3 regions of the Brevibacillus sp. NPDC058079 genome follow, and region 2 is predicted to be linked to each of the others. Evidence: riboswitches for the same ligand, from Rfam matches in the RefSeq annotation. Region 2 holds a riboswitch; each other region holds the start of a gene.
The links. Region 2 has a riboswitch for cobalamin ahead of cobO (cob(I)yrinic acid a,c-diamide adenosyltransferase). Riboswitches for the same ligand answer to the same signal wherever they lie in the genome.
Positions count from the first base shown of each region.

Region 1: linked by a shared signal. The riboswitch ahead of metE (5-methyltetrahydropteroyltriglutamate--homocysteine S-methyltransferase) and the one ahead of cobO (cob(I)yrinic acid a,c-diamide adenosyltransferase) in region 2 are both predicted to bind cobalamin.
Region 3: linked by a shared signal. The riboswitch ahead of ACFVS2_RS14835 (energy-coupling factor ABC transporter permease) and the one ahead of cobO (cob(I)yrinic acid a,c-diamide adenosyltransferase) in region 2 are both predicted to bind cobalamin.

Region 1 covers NZ_JBHVSO010000001.1:1,191,082-1,195,242, reverse strand. The annotation lists gene nrdE (class 1b ribonucleoside-diphosphate reductase subunit alpha) at 1-13, shown strand, start outside; gene nrdF (class 1b ribonucleoside-diphosphate reductase subunit beta) at 69-1,019, shown strand; cobalamin riboswitch at 1,106-1,304, shown strand; gene metE (5-methyltetrahydropteroyltriglutamate--homocysteine S-methyltransferase) at 1,450-3,732, shown strand; gene ACFVS2_RS05405 (acyl-CoA thioesterase) at 3,768-4,161, shown strand, end outside.
Region 2 covers NZ_JBHVSO010000008.1:179,235-183,395, reverse strand. The annotation lists gene ACFVS2_RS23080 (LeuA family protein) at 1-1,093, shown strand, start outside; gene ACFVS2_RS23075 (M15 family metallopeptidase) at 1,200-1,892, opposite strand; cobalamin riboswitch at 2,075-2,290, shown strand; gene ACFVS2_RS23070 (hypothetical protein) at 2,248-2,427, shown strand; gene cobO (cob(I)yrinic acid a,c-diamide adenosyltransferase) at 2,455-3,003, shown strand; gene cobD (threonine-phosphate decarboxylase CobD) at 3,000-4,115, shown strand; gene cobU (bifunctional adenosylcobinamide kinase/adenosylcobinamide-phosphate guanylyltransferase) at 4,112-4,161, shown strand, end outside.
Region 3 covers NZ_JBHVSO010000004.1:332,715-336,875, reverse strand. The annotation lists gene ACFVS2_RS14845 (GerAB/ArcD/ProY family transporter) at 1-833, opposite strand, end outside; gene ACFVS2_RS14840 (quinone-dependent dihydroorotate dehydrogenase) at 985-2,076, shown strand; cobalamin riboswitch at 2,210-2,403, shown strand; gene ACFVS2_RS14835 (energy-coupling factor ABC transporter permease) at 2,546-3,310, shown strand; gene ACFVS2_RS14830 (energy-coupling factor ABC transporter substrate-binding protein) at 3,307-3,591, shown strand; gene cbiQ (cobalt ECF transporter T component CbiQ) at 3,588-4,161, shown strand, end outside.

The sequences.
Region 1 (4,161 bases), on a different contig from region 2:
CTGCGCTATTTAGTGAACTCGATTTATAAATGGAAAAGCATCAAGCAAATAGAGAAGAGGAACGCCATATGAAAGCAGTCAATTGGAACAGGCCGGACGACGATTTTACAATGACGTTTTGGAATCAAAACATCATGCAGTTCTGGACGGATGATGAGATTCCGCTGTCAGATGACAAGATGTCCTGGATGGAGCTCAGTGCGACTGAACGCGACACATATAAAAAAGTATTGGGCGGTCTCACCTTGCTAGATACGGTTCAGGGTGGAGTAGGGATGCCGAAGATCATGGAGCATGTCGATGGACTACAAAGAAAAGCGGTTCTCGCCTTCATGGGCATGATGGAGCAAATCCATGCCAAATCGTACAGCAGTATTTTTACAACGCTGGCATCGATAGAAGAGATTGACGGTATTTTTTCGTGGGTAGAAAACAATCCACATCTGCAAAAGAAAGCGGCCCTCATCTCGAAACGCTATCAAGAAATTGAGAAACCGAAAGACTTATACATGGCGATGGTAGCGTCCGTCTTCCTGGAAAGCTATCTGTTTTATAGCGGCTTCTTCTATCCGCTCTATTTGGCGGGGCAAGGCAAGATGACAAGCAGCGGGGAAATTATCGATCTGATTGTTCGCGACGAGAGCATCCACGGACTCTATGTCGGCGTTCTCGCGCAAGAAGTCTATCAAGGTCTGAGTGTGGTCGAGCAGGCCGCAGCAAAAGAGGAACTGTATGCCCTTTTGCACGAGCTGCAAGAAAATGAAGAGGCCTATACGACTTCGTTGTATACGGAAATCGGATTGGCTGAAGATGTTCATGTGTACGTGCGCTATAATGCGAACAAGGCTTTGATGAATCTGGGGCTGGATCCGCTATTCCCGGAGGAAGAAGTGAACCCGATCGTACTGAACGGTATTCGAACGCAGACGAAGCAGCATGACTTCTTCTCGAAAAAAGGAAATGGTTATGTCCGCACGCTAAACGTAGAGCCGTTGACCGATGATGATTTTAAATTTTAGTATGACAAAAAATGGATTCTGTGTTACTGTATGAACAGTATGCTGCCCTGCTAGTTTACTGGGGCACTTCACAGAACCACGATAACTTCATAAGAGTGGGAACAGGTTCTTTGGTTATCAAGATCGACCAAGGATGAAAAGGGAAGTCGGTTAGAATCCGACACGGTCCCGCCACTGTATGAGGGGAGTCGGCACATTTATCAGCCACTGATCCAAACGGATTGGGAAGGCATGTGCAGATGATGATCCCAAAGTCAGGAGACCTGCCTGTTTCGACGACACTGCTTAACCTACGGGAGATAGGGAGGTGTTAGGATGCTGTGATCTCAGTGCTTATTTGGCATTTCTAACGTTCTTTTTGATCGTTGGAGATGCCTTTTTTATTGGGCGGATTCAAGTCAAGATCGAATAAAGAATGGAGAGGAAGCTCATGAAAAGCAGCAATTTGGGATATCCACGGATCGGGAAGAACCGGGAGTGGAAAAAGGCATTGGAAGCATTTTGGGCAGGCACTATCGATGAGAAAAGCCTGGTACAGCAAATGGAGCAAATCCGTCACCAAAACCTGTTGCGTCAGCAGGAAAAAGGGGTCGAGCTGATCCCTGTGGGTGACTTTACGTACTACGATCACATGCTGGATATGGCTGTGATGTTTGGAATGGTCCCCAAGCGTTATGAATACAAGGGAGGCCCGGTTTCTTTAGCCACATACTTCGCCATGGCTCGCGGTTCGAAGGAAGCTGTCGCCAGCGAAATGACGAAATGGTTTAACACGAACTACCATTATATCGTCCCGGAGTTCGGTGAACGACAACCAGCCATAACCGAGAATAAGCCTCTCCAAGCATATTTGGAGGCCAAGGAAAAGTTTGGCATCATCGGAAAGCCTGTCATTGTAGGCCCGTATACGTTTGTCAAATTGTCCAAAGGATATGAGAAAAACGAATTTGAGATCGTCGTGGATCAACTCGTTCCGCTTTACATAGACGTTCTCCGCGAGTTGGATCTGCACGGCGTGGAATGGGTGCAAATCGATGAGCCTGCATTTGCACTGGATGTATCGGAGCTTGATCGCGCCATCATCAAACGTATCTATGCGCAAATCGGTCAAGCACTACCACATCTACAGTGCATGCTGCAAACCTATTTTGAAGCGGTGGATTGGTACGAGGAGCTGATTTCCTTACCAGTAAAAGGAATTGGTCTTGATTTTGTACACGGAGCGAAGCGCAATCTGACCAATCTGAAAAAACACGGGTTTCCAGCAGACAAGATTCTCGGAGCGGGAATCATCGACGGTCGAAACATATGGCGTGCGTCCATTGAGGAGAAGTGGGAGCTGATCAAAGAAATTTCCGAGATCGTACCACTCGAAAAGCTGTGGCTGCAGCCGTCCAGTAGTTTGTTGCATGTACCTGTAACGGTTGAAGCAGAGAGCGACTTGCCAGAGGAAGTCATGCCTGCATTGGCGTTTGCCGACGAAAAACTGGGGGAAGTACAGCTCTTAGTCCAAGGATTCCGATATGGTAAGTATGTCATTTCGAAAGAGATCGCCCAAAATGAAGCGGACTTGCTGAAGCTGGCATTATCTCCAGCGAGGAATCGTCGAGGAGTGCAGAATGCTTTACGTCAAATAGCTGCAGCAAAACTTGAAAGAAGTGTTCCTTATCTCGAACGTCGAGAGATTCAACAAAATACGTGGAAGTTGCCACTGTTGCCAACTACTACAATCGGAAGCTTCCCGCAGACGGCGGAGGTTCGCCAAGCCCGACAACAGTTTAAAAAAGGGAATTGGACAGTGGAACAATACGATGCTTTCATTCAGGCGCAAATCAAGGAATGGATTGAGATACAAGAAGAGCTCGGTCTAGATGTCCTCGTCCATGGTGAGTTCGAACGAACCGATATGGTTGAGTATTTTGGCGAAAAGCTCGATGGCTTTTTGTTCACGAAAAACGGCTGGGTTCAGTCATATGGCTCGCGCTGCGTCAAGCCACCTATTATTTACGGAGATGTGGAGTTTGTAGCACCGATGACGGTCAAAGAAAGTGTGTATGCAAAATCATTGACCGCCAAACCAATGAAGGGCATGTTAACTGGCCCAGCAACCATTCTGAATTGGTCGTTTGCTCGAGTCGATGTCTCCAGACAAGAAGTGTGCGAGCAAATCGCGTTGGCATTGCGAAAAGAAGTAGAAGCCTTGGAAGAAGCGGGAATTCTCATGATTCAAGTCGATGAACCAGCGCTGCGCGAAGGATTGCCGCTCAAAAACGAAGAGCAGGGAGCTTATCTCGAATGGGCTGTCAGAGCGTTTCGTCTAGCGACCTCTACCGTTGCGCCGAGCACACAGATTCATACACATATGTGCTATTGCGAATTCCAAGATTTCATGGATGTCATCAGCGAACTCGATGCCGATGTGATTTCGATTGAAACTTCACGCAGCCATGGAGAGCTCGTGTCTGTATTCGAAACAGGTACGTATGACAAAGGTATCGGGCTCGGCGTATACGATATCCATAGTCCCCGAATTCCAGCTGTCTCAGAAATGGAAGATATGGTAGCACGAGGTGTACAAGTACTTCCACCAGATCAATTTTGGATTAACCCGGATTGCGGGCTGAAGACAAGAGGGAGAGAAGAAACCGTTCAGTCATTACGAAACATGGTTGCGGCAACGAAGGCGATTCGGAGTCGTTTGACAGCCCAGTAGGGAAGGTGCACACGATGAGAGGAGTCACACCACAAATGATAACAGAAGCACGACCGATCCAACAATCGAGAACCTTTTTGACTGATCTTGTCTTTCCACCGGATACGAATCACCACCATACCATTTTCGGTGGGAAAGTCATGGCATATGTAGACAAGATCGCCTGCATCGCAGCCATGCGCCATTGCCGTAAACCTGTTGTCACTGCGTCCAGCGATTCCTTTGATTTTCTCGCGCCAATCAAGACTGGAGAAGCGATCAACCTGGAGGCTTATGTCACCTGGACTCATAAGACATCGATGGAAGTATTTGTGAGAGTGGAAGCGGAGAACTTGTTGACAGGGGAAAAGCGAATGACAGCACGCGCGTATCTGACGATGATTGCCCTCGATGAACAAGGAAAGCCGACGCTTGTCCCGAATGTCATTC
Region 2 (4,161 bases):
TCAGGAAAGCTATATACATGAGAAAGTCCAACAAGCTGTTATCGAAGCAAAAAAGCTTGGCTTACAGGTTAGATTCACGATTGAAGACGCTTCACGGACAGAGTGGGAAAGGATATCCAGCTTAGGTCATGTTGCTTTACAGGCAGGCGCAGATCGCATTAGTTTGGCAGATACTGTCGGGATATGGGAGCCTGATACATGCAAAAAAATCGTAACTCGTGCCATTGAGGAATTTGGATGCGAGATTGAAGTGCATCTGCATAATGATTTCGGTCTTGCTCAAGCGAATGCGCTGGCGGCTATTGATGCAGGCGCCTCTGTCATTGATACAACAATTTTAGGAATCGGTGAAAGAGCTGGCATTACTGACTTGATCCAGCTTACTGTCGCGTTGCAAAAGCTGCGAAATGATCATCGTTATTCTTTGGATAGAATTCCCGAGCTTGTACAAGCGATACGTCTGACGACAGGGTATAGACCGGACGAACTGCGCCCTATCACTGGGCAAAATGCCTTTACGCATACATCGGCTTACCATGTCCAAGCCGTAAAGAGAAATTCCAAAGCGTATGAGCCATTTCCTCCCGAAACGATTGGAAGAATACGGCTTCTCGAAGAAAAGCGTCCTCCACTAGGAAGCCCAAAGCTGCCTGTTTCCTTACAGGTAGGAAAGCCGTTTCCCAAAGGTGCTTCAGAGCTACAGTATCATCGTGACGGTCCAGGGATACGCTGGGTTATGATGGATTCGCGTGTTGATGAGCGAGCCTCATTCTATGTGATCCAAAGGATCTTTAGATTATGCGATTTGTCCGGTGTTTCTGAAAAACATGTAGACAGACATGCGCATCATTGTGACAGTGCCTTCCTCTTTTGGGGAGATGCACCTGATGGCACTAGTCTGGTGTGTCATGTTCAACTGGGTGAAGAAGAGAAGACTGTTGAGAGTCCAGCAGCTATTTTTATCCCAGCAGGCGTCGAGCATTCCTATCACTATGTGTCAGGGCGCGGAACTTATACAAATATTGTATTGTCGCCTGAATACAACAAAAGCCTTTTGGTTTCAGCAGCATCTTCTGAAATACCAGTGACCTAAGAGCTACAGGAATTTGTTGAGTTTGAAGAGTGGGCGGCCATCTGGGCATGAGTACGGTATCGACCGGGCTCATGCCTTTTTCGGCTGAATACTTGAGTATTTGTGGTTACATCGACAAAACCCCGCCATAGATCGGCTCCTGCTGCGTTTTTTGTCCCCAGGTGCGCGTCCCATACTCGAAATGCCACCATTCTTTCGGATAGTTGACGAATCCGACAGTCGTCATCAAATGATACAGCAGTCGGCGATTGTCTCGAATCTCGATGTCCTTTTGTGTAGGATGTACGAGTTCTTCATAATGGCGAGTTGCAGCCCTTACACTGAAATTATCGAAGGCTGTCCCCATCTCCAGCCAGCCATCAGGTCCTGCGATAGTCAGATCGACTGCGCCACCGGATAGGTGAGGGGACGGCTTGGAGAGGTCTGTTGTTGGATAAGCGACGAATTTGCTCAATTCATCGGTGAGCGCGGGTCCTTCCTGCCAGCCTTGTGAAAGCAAGGCTTCACGGAAACGTTCATACAAGGATGCCTGTACCTCGAACGAGCGCCAGCCGTCCAACACGACGAGCTTGTAGCCAATAGGCAGTTGCGCGGCTGCCATGGCGAGCTTGCGTGCTGCCCCTTCTCGCAAAAAGGCTTCTGGCTGTGTTCCGGCATAGCCCTCGTGGTAGTAGGCTGGATAGACTGTGATTTGTTCACAGAGGGAAGAGAGGGGGATCATCGGTTCGTCGCATTCCTTGATCGGCAGTGGGCTGGGCAAGACCATGTCTGGTATTTTTGGAATCGGAGGAAATAGCATGACTGCACACCACTTTCGATTGTTTGCCAATAGGGTAACGAAAATTTTCAGGTAAGTAAATGGTGATTATCTTAAATTTTCTGCCAATAGACACCTGCGAGGAATCGGCAGCTTTTGCTTGAATCCTCGGTAGCTTTTGCTATTATTAAAGCAAGTGCTTGTCAACGAAACGAATGACATTTACATATGGAAGAGAAACAGGTCCTTGTTTTTGCGAAACCGATTCGCAGGAGCAAGGTTAAAAGGGAAGTTTGGTGAAAAGCCAACGCGGTCCCGCCACTGTAAGAGAGTAGCTGTTCTTCAAGGCACCATGCCATCCACTGCCCATCCGGGAGCGGGAAGGAGAAGAAGAGCGATGATCCTCGAGCCAGGAGACCTGCCTGTTTTTATGTTTACACTGATTTCCTTCGGGTCAAAGGAAGAGGTGAGGATTGTTGCTTTCGGCTATCCGCGCTTTGTTTTTCCTTACGTACTGGGGAAACAGAGCGCTTTTTTTGTTGGCTTCGGAAAGTATTTGGAGGAAACAACGGAGTAAAATACATCACTTTTTGAGGTGGTTACGATGGAGAAAAACGATAAGAAGCGGGGCTTGACCCTCGTTTACACGGGAGACGGCAAAGGAAAAACGACGGCAGCAGTCGGATTGGCTGTGCGGGCGACAGGGCGCGGAAAAAAGGTGCTGATGGTTCAATTCATCAAGTCGCCGGAGCGTACATACGGAGAAAAGATTATTTTCGATAAATTGGGCATAGAAATTGTGCAAATGGGTGTTGGCTTCACATGGACGAAGACACCGGAGGAGCATCGTCAGGCTTTGAAAGAAGCTTGGGCGTTTGCGAGCGAAAAGCTCTCTTCCGGAGCGTACGATGTCGTCATTCTGGATGAGCTGAATAATGCATTGGCGATTGACCGCTTCCCGATTGACGATGTGTTGCCATTGTCCGATGTCTTGGAAGCGATTCAAAACAGGCCAAGTCATATCCACCTCGTGATTACGGGACGGGCAGCAAAGCAGGAGATTTTGGACATCGCAGATTTGGTGACAGAGATGAAGCCAATCAAGCATTACTACGATGAAGGGATTCCAGCTGTGCTGGGGGTAGAGTTTTGACAAGCGCAGGTGTAATAGAAACATACGGTCATGGTGGAGACTTGCTGACCGCAGCGCAGCGCTTTGGTCGAGAGCCAGGGCAGTTTCTGGATTACAGTGCCAATATTAATCCGCTGGGGATGCCAGCAAGCGTTCGTGAGATGCTGCTGGCTTCGCTAGCTGCTGTAGCGCATTACCCAGACCCTGGACATCGTGTGTTTCGTCATGCATTGGCAAAACGGCTGCAAGTGCCGGAAGAATGGTTGCTGCCTGCCAATGGTGCAGCGGAGGCAATGGCATTGGCCATCCTCGGCCTTTCGCCGCAAACGGTTGGTGTAGTGTATCCTTGCTTTTCGGAATACGCGCAACTTTCCGAGCAGTATGGTGCTCGCGTCATTGGCTGTTTCGGGAAGGAAGCGAACGGGTACAAGCCCGATCCTGAAGAGCTGCACACTCTTTTTACGCAGTCTGATCTCGTATTTGTCGGGTCGCCAAACAATCCAACCGGAATCCTGTATCAACCGGATGAGCTGCGCCAAATGGCGGAATGGACGAAAGAGACCAATACGTGGCTCATCGTGGATGAGGCTTTTCTCGATTTTGTGGAGGAAGAGCGGCAGTATACATTGGCGACGCAGCTGGAGCGCTTTACCCGTGTGATTTTGATGCGTTCGATGACGAAAATGTACGCGATCCCGGGATTGCGCCTGGGTTATGCGATTGCGCATCCAGATGTCATTGCGAAGATGCGCCAGAAGCAAGTGAGCTGGAGCGTGAATGCACTAGCCCTTTTAGCTGGAGAACTGTGCTTGCAGGAGCAGGCATACGAGAAACAGACGCGCAGGCTCATAAAAGCAGAACGTGCGTATTTGACTGATTGTATCCGTAGTGAGTTGGGCTGGCAGGTATGGCCTGGGGAGGCAAACTTTTTGTTGCTGCGATCGCCAGAAGGATTGCCAGCTGAACAATTGCAGGCACGGCTCGGCAAAAAAGGCGTTCTGATCCGCAACTGTGCGATGTATCCCGGTTTGACGGCACATGATGTGAGAATCGCAGTGCGTGGACGAGAGGAAAATGAACGACTTCTGGCAGCGCTTCGCGAGGTCCATGCGGAAGGAAGTGAACAGCGATGAGCTTGGTGCTGGTAACAGGCGGTGTCCGTTCAGGAAAAAGCCGCTA
Region 3 (4,161 bases), on a different contig from region 2:
GCACCAGAAAGCCACTGAAAAATCGAGAAAAACTCCATGTTCTCGATGTCTTTTCCGATCGTGAGTAGCCGCCATTGTTCAAATGCAGGAAAACGTTGACGAGCGGACTCCACAGGTCCAAATTCTGCAATTGCCCCTGTCAGTGGGCTGAGTGTCAACAGCAACGTGATACCGAGCATGACAAAAAAGTGTATGAGTCGAAACGGCTTTCGTACGTGATGCTGGAGCAACAGGAGCAGAAACATCTCGGTGAAACCGCCGCCAACGTAAAGCATCCCATGTAACAGCGGACGAAAACCGTTCTGGAAAAGCGGGAGCAAAAGACTATAATCCTTTTTGGGAATATTGCCAAAAGCAACGAAAAATCCGAGCAACACGACTATGGGGAGCAAGATGCCTGCTGTGATTCCAACGGAGGTCATACCTCCAATAGAAGCGAGTACACATAGCCCCATCAAGGCTAAAGCGGTCACCCACTCGGGTGTTCGAGGCAAGTAGTTTACGGTTGTCCAAGTTTGCGTATCGATCAGATTCGTTAGCGCCATTAGGTACAGGCAAATCATGATTGGAACGAGCAAGAAATTGCTGACGATTTTTCCTGATCGTTGTGAAATCCACTCATACAAAGACTGTTGAACCAAACTTCGATTAATTACAAACAGCAGATACGCCCAGAAGGAAAAGGGGATACCTGAAAGCAACACGCTCAACCAAGCATCTCTGCCTGCTTTACTAAGTACGAGGGGGATGACGGTTACGTGGTTCGTAATGCCGATCGTCAGCATCATCACCATAATGGCTTGACCAATCCCGATTTTTCCGTCCACTTTCATGAAAGACTTATCCCCCTGTGCGTGGTGGTGTTGTTAGGATTTGCCTGCTTGCTTGGAAATATGTATCAGGTATAAAGGTTACATCCTCCCGAAAAAGTATGGTATTCTACTATGAGGTAAAAAGGTAGAAACGGAGTAAGGAGTGCAGCCGATGTATCAGCTCATAAGAAAATATCTATTCCAGCAAGATGCGGAAGAGATTCATGAAAAGACAATTGGTGCCTTAAGGCTAGTGGAGGATTCTGCTCCAGGCAAAAGCATCCTGAAGATGATCTATCAGGTAAAAGACCAGCGGTTGGAGAATAAGCTGTGGGGAATGACGTTTCCGAATCCAGTCGGACTTGCAGCCGGTTTTGATAAAAATGCAGAAGTCTATCATGCGTTGGGTGCTCTTGGTTTTGGGTTTGTGGAAATCGGGACGTTGACGCCGCAGGGGCAGCCAGGCAATCCGAAGCCGCGTTTGTTCCGATTGCCGGAACATCAAGCTGTCATTAACCGGATGGGCTTCAACAATCACGGTGCGTATTTGGCTTCCCAGCATTTGGTCGGTTACGCATACTCAGATGTTCCGATTGGGATTAACATTGGGAAAAACAAAGTAACGCCGAATGAAGAGGCGGCCATCGACTATAGCAAATGTATGGACATGCTCTATGCATACGGTCACTATTTCGTCATTAACATCAGCTCTCCGAATACCCCGAATCTGCGTGACTTGCAGGAAACAGAGAGCTTGCGTCATTTGGTGCGTGCAGTAAGGGAAAAGGCGACCGAAATGGAAGCGCGTGCCATCAAGAAAAAACCGATATTGCTGAAAGTAGCACCAGACATGTCGGATGAGCACATGCGCGATGTTGTTCACGCTGCTGTTGAAGAAGGCATTTCCGGAATTATCGCTACCAATACGACACTGTCACGCGAGGCGGTTTCCGGACATCGATTTGCCGAGGAAGCTGGTGGCTTGAGCGGAAGACCTCTTACGGAGCTTTCCACTGCTTGGGTGAAGGAGATTTATCAAGAAGTAGGAGACAAGGTACCAATCATTGGTGTCGGAGGCATTTATAACGGCGAAGACGCCTACGCGAAAATCCGAGCAGGAGCCAGTCTCGTTCAGGTGTATACGGGGATGATTTATCAAGGCCCAGGTATTGCCAAGCAAATTAACAAAAAACTGCTCAAGCTCATGCAGCGCGATGGTTTTAAACATATTAGTGAAGTAATTGGCGTAGACGCAAAAGAATAGATAGAACAAGCACGCATAGGTCGATGGCTCCGTTTGTAGTGGGGCATCGGCTTATGCGTTTTTGCTTATATTCTTCCGATTTATGTAGTGATCCGGTATAATGATGTGGGACAAACATGAATTGTCTGTCAATTGCATATTGTCGGCGTTAGGTGCCTTTATGTGACGCATAAAGGGTAACAGGGAATCGGGTGAAAGTCCCGAGCGGTCCCGCCACTGTAACCAAGGAGCTCTCTTTGAGAAGGAAACCACTCATTTTCGTATGGGGAAGGACAAAGAGCGCATGGATCTGGAAGCCAGGAGACCTACCTAGTAGCCACACCACAGAACCTTCGCGGAAAGGAGCGGTGAATACGAGGCAATGAGGCTGTATAGTTAGTCTGTTGTTTTGTGTGCACATCTCGTCCATTGATGGATGGGATTTTTTTATTTGTAGGAAAGAACGAAAGTCAGTGAAGGAGGAATGAACATGAATCGATCTCGTCTCGTATCGACTTGTCTGATGATCGCGGGCTTTGTCCTGTATTTTTTGCTCAATGAACCAGAGACAGGACATGCGATGCACATCATGGAAGGGTATTTGCCATTGTCCTGGGCCCTATTTTGGTGGGCTGTCTTCTTGCCATTTTTTATGCTTGGAATTCGCTCGATTAACAAGATTGTAAAAGAACATCCTGAAATGAAGCTCCTTATTGGCGTTGCTGGAGCGTTTGCGTTTGTTTTATCTGCACTGAAAATACCTTCGGTTACAGGCAGCAGCTCTCATCCGACTGGAACGGGGCTTGGCGCCATTATGTTTGGGCCTTTTGCGATGTCTGTGTTAGGGAGCATGGTGCTCTTGTTTCAAGCTTTGCTTTTGGCACATGGAGGTTTGACTACGCTAGGGGCAAATGCTGTATCCATGGCTGTAGTAGGACCACTGGTGGCATACGGAATCTATCGGATGATCATGAAGGTCAACGGAAGCCAACGTCTGGCTGTTTTTGCGGCGGCTGCTTTGGCTGACCTCACTACCTATTTGGTGACTTCGATTCAACTGGCACTCGCATTTCCAGCTGAATCTGGCGGAGTGTTGGCCTCGTTTGCCAAATTTGCAGGAATTTTTGCATTCACGCAAGTACCGCTCGCAATCAGTGAAGGTCTGTTGACTGTCCTTGTTTGGAACTGGTTGTTATCTTACAACGCAAAAGAGCTTACACAGCTTCGTTTGCTCAAACGGGAGGAATCGCTGTGAAAAAAGGATGGAACTGGCTTTTACTCTTGGGGGTAATCGTATTGGCGATTGTCCCGCTGTTGCTGGTGCAGGATTCGGAATTTGGCGGCGCAGACGGCGTAGCGGAGGAAGCGATTAAGGAAATTGCTCCGAATTACGAACCGTGGTTTCAACCGCTGATAGAACCACCAGGGGGAGAGACGGAGAGTCTATTGTTTGCGGTGCAGGCGGCGTTGGGAGCGGGAGTGGTTGGCTACGCTGTAGGCTTGTACAAAGGTCGGTTGGATAAGCGGAAAAAATGAACGGTCTGCAGCTTGATTCACTTTCTTATCAAAGCAGGCTAAAACGTCTGCCGCCAGCTCATAAGTTATTGCTGGCGAGTGCATTGTTACTACTCGTCTTGGTGGGACATGTATGGATGCAGATGGCCGTCGTTGTTTGGATGACGGTATGGGTAGTGGTGTATGCCCGTATTCCTGTCCGTATCTATTGTGCCTTTATGATCGTGTCGCTCTCGTTTTTCGTGGCGGGGCTCCCTGCCCTATTGGTAGAAGGGGCGAGAGCAGGAGAAGTACACGTCCAGGTCGCGGCAGCATGGGAGTTGGGTTCGTATGTGCTCTATGTGCCTACGTCATCATTTAGTAAAGTTTGGATTTTATTTTGGCGTACCATGGCGAGCTTATCTTGCTTTGCTTTCATTTTGTTTACCGTGCCGTTTGCTGAAATCTTGCAGGTGCTTCGCCGACTTCGTATGCCTGTCCTTGTGACTGACTTATTAATGATCATGTATCGCTTTATTTTTGTGTTGGTAACGATTTCTCACCAGCTCTGGATTGCCCAACGTTCTCGGGGAGGTCATCGCGGTTTCCGCG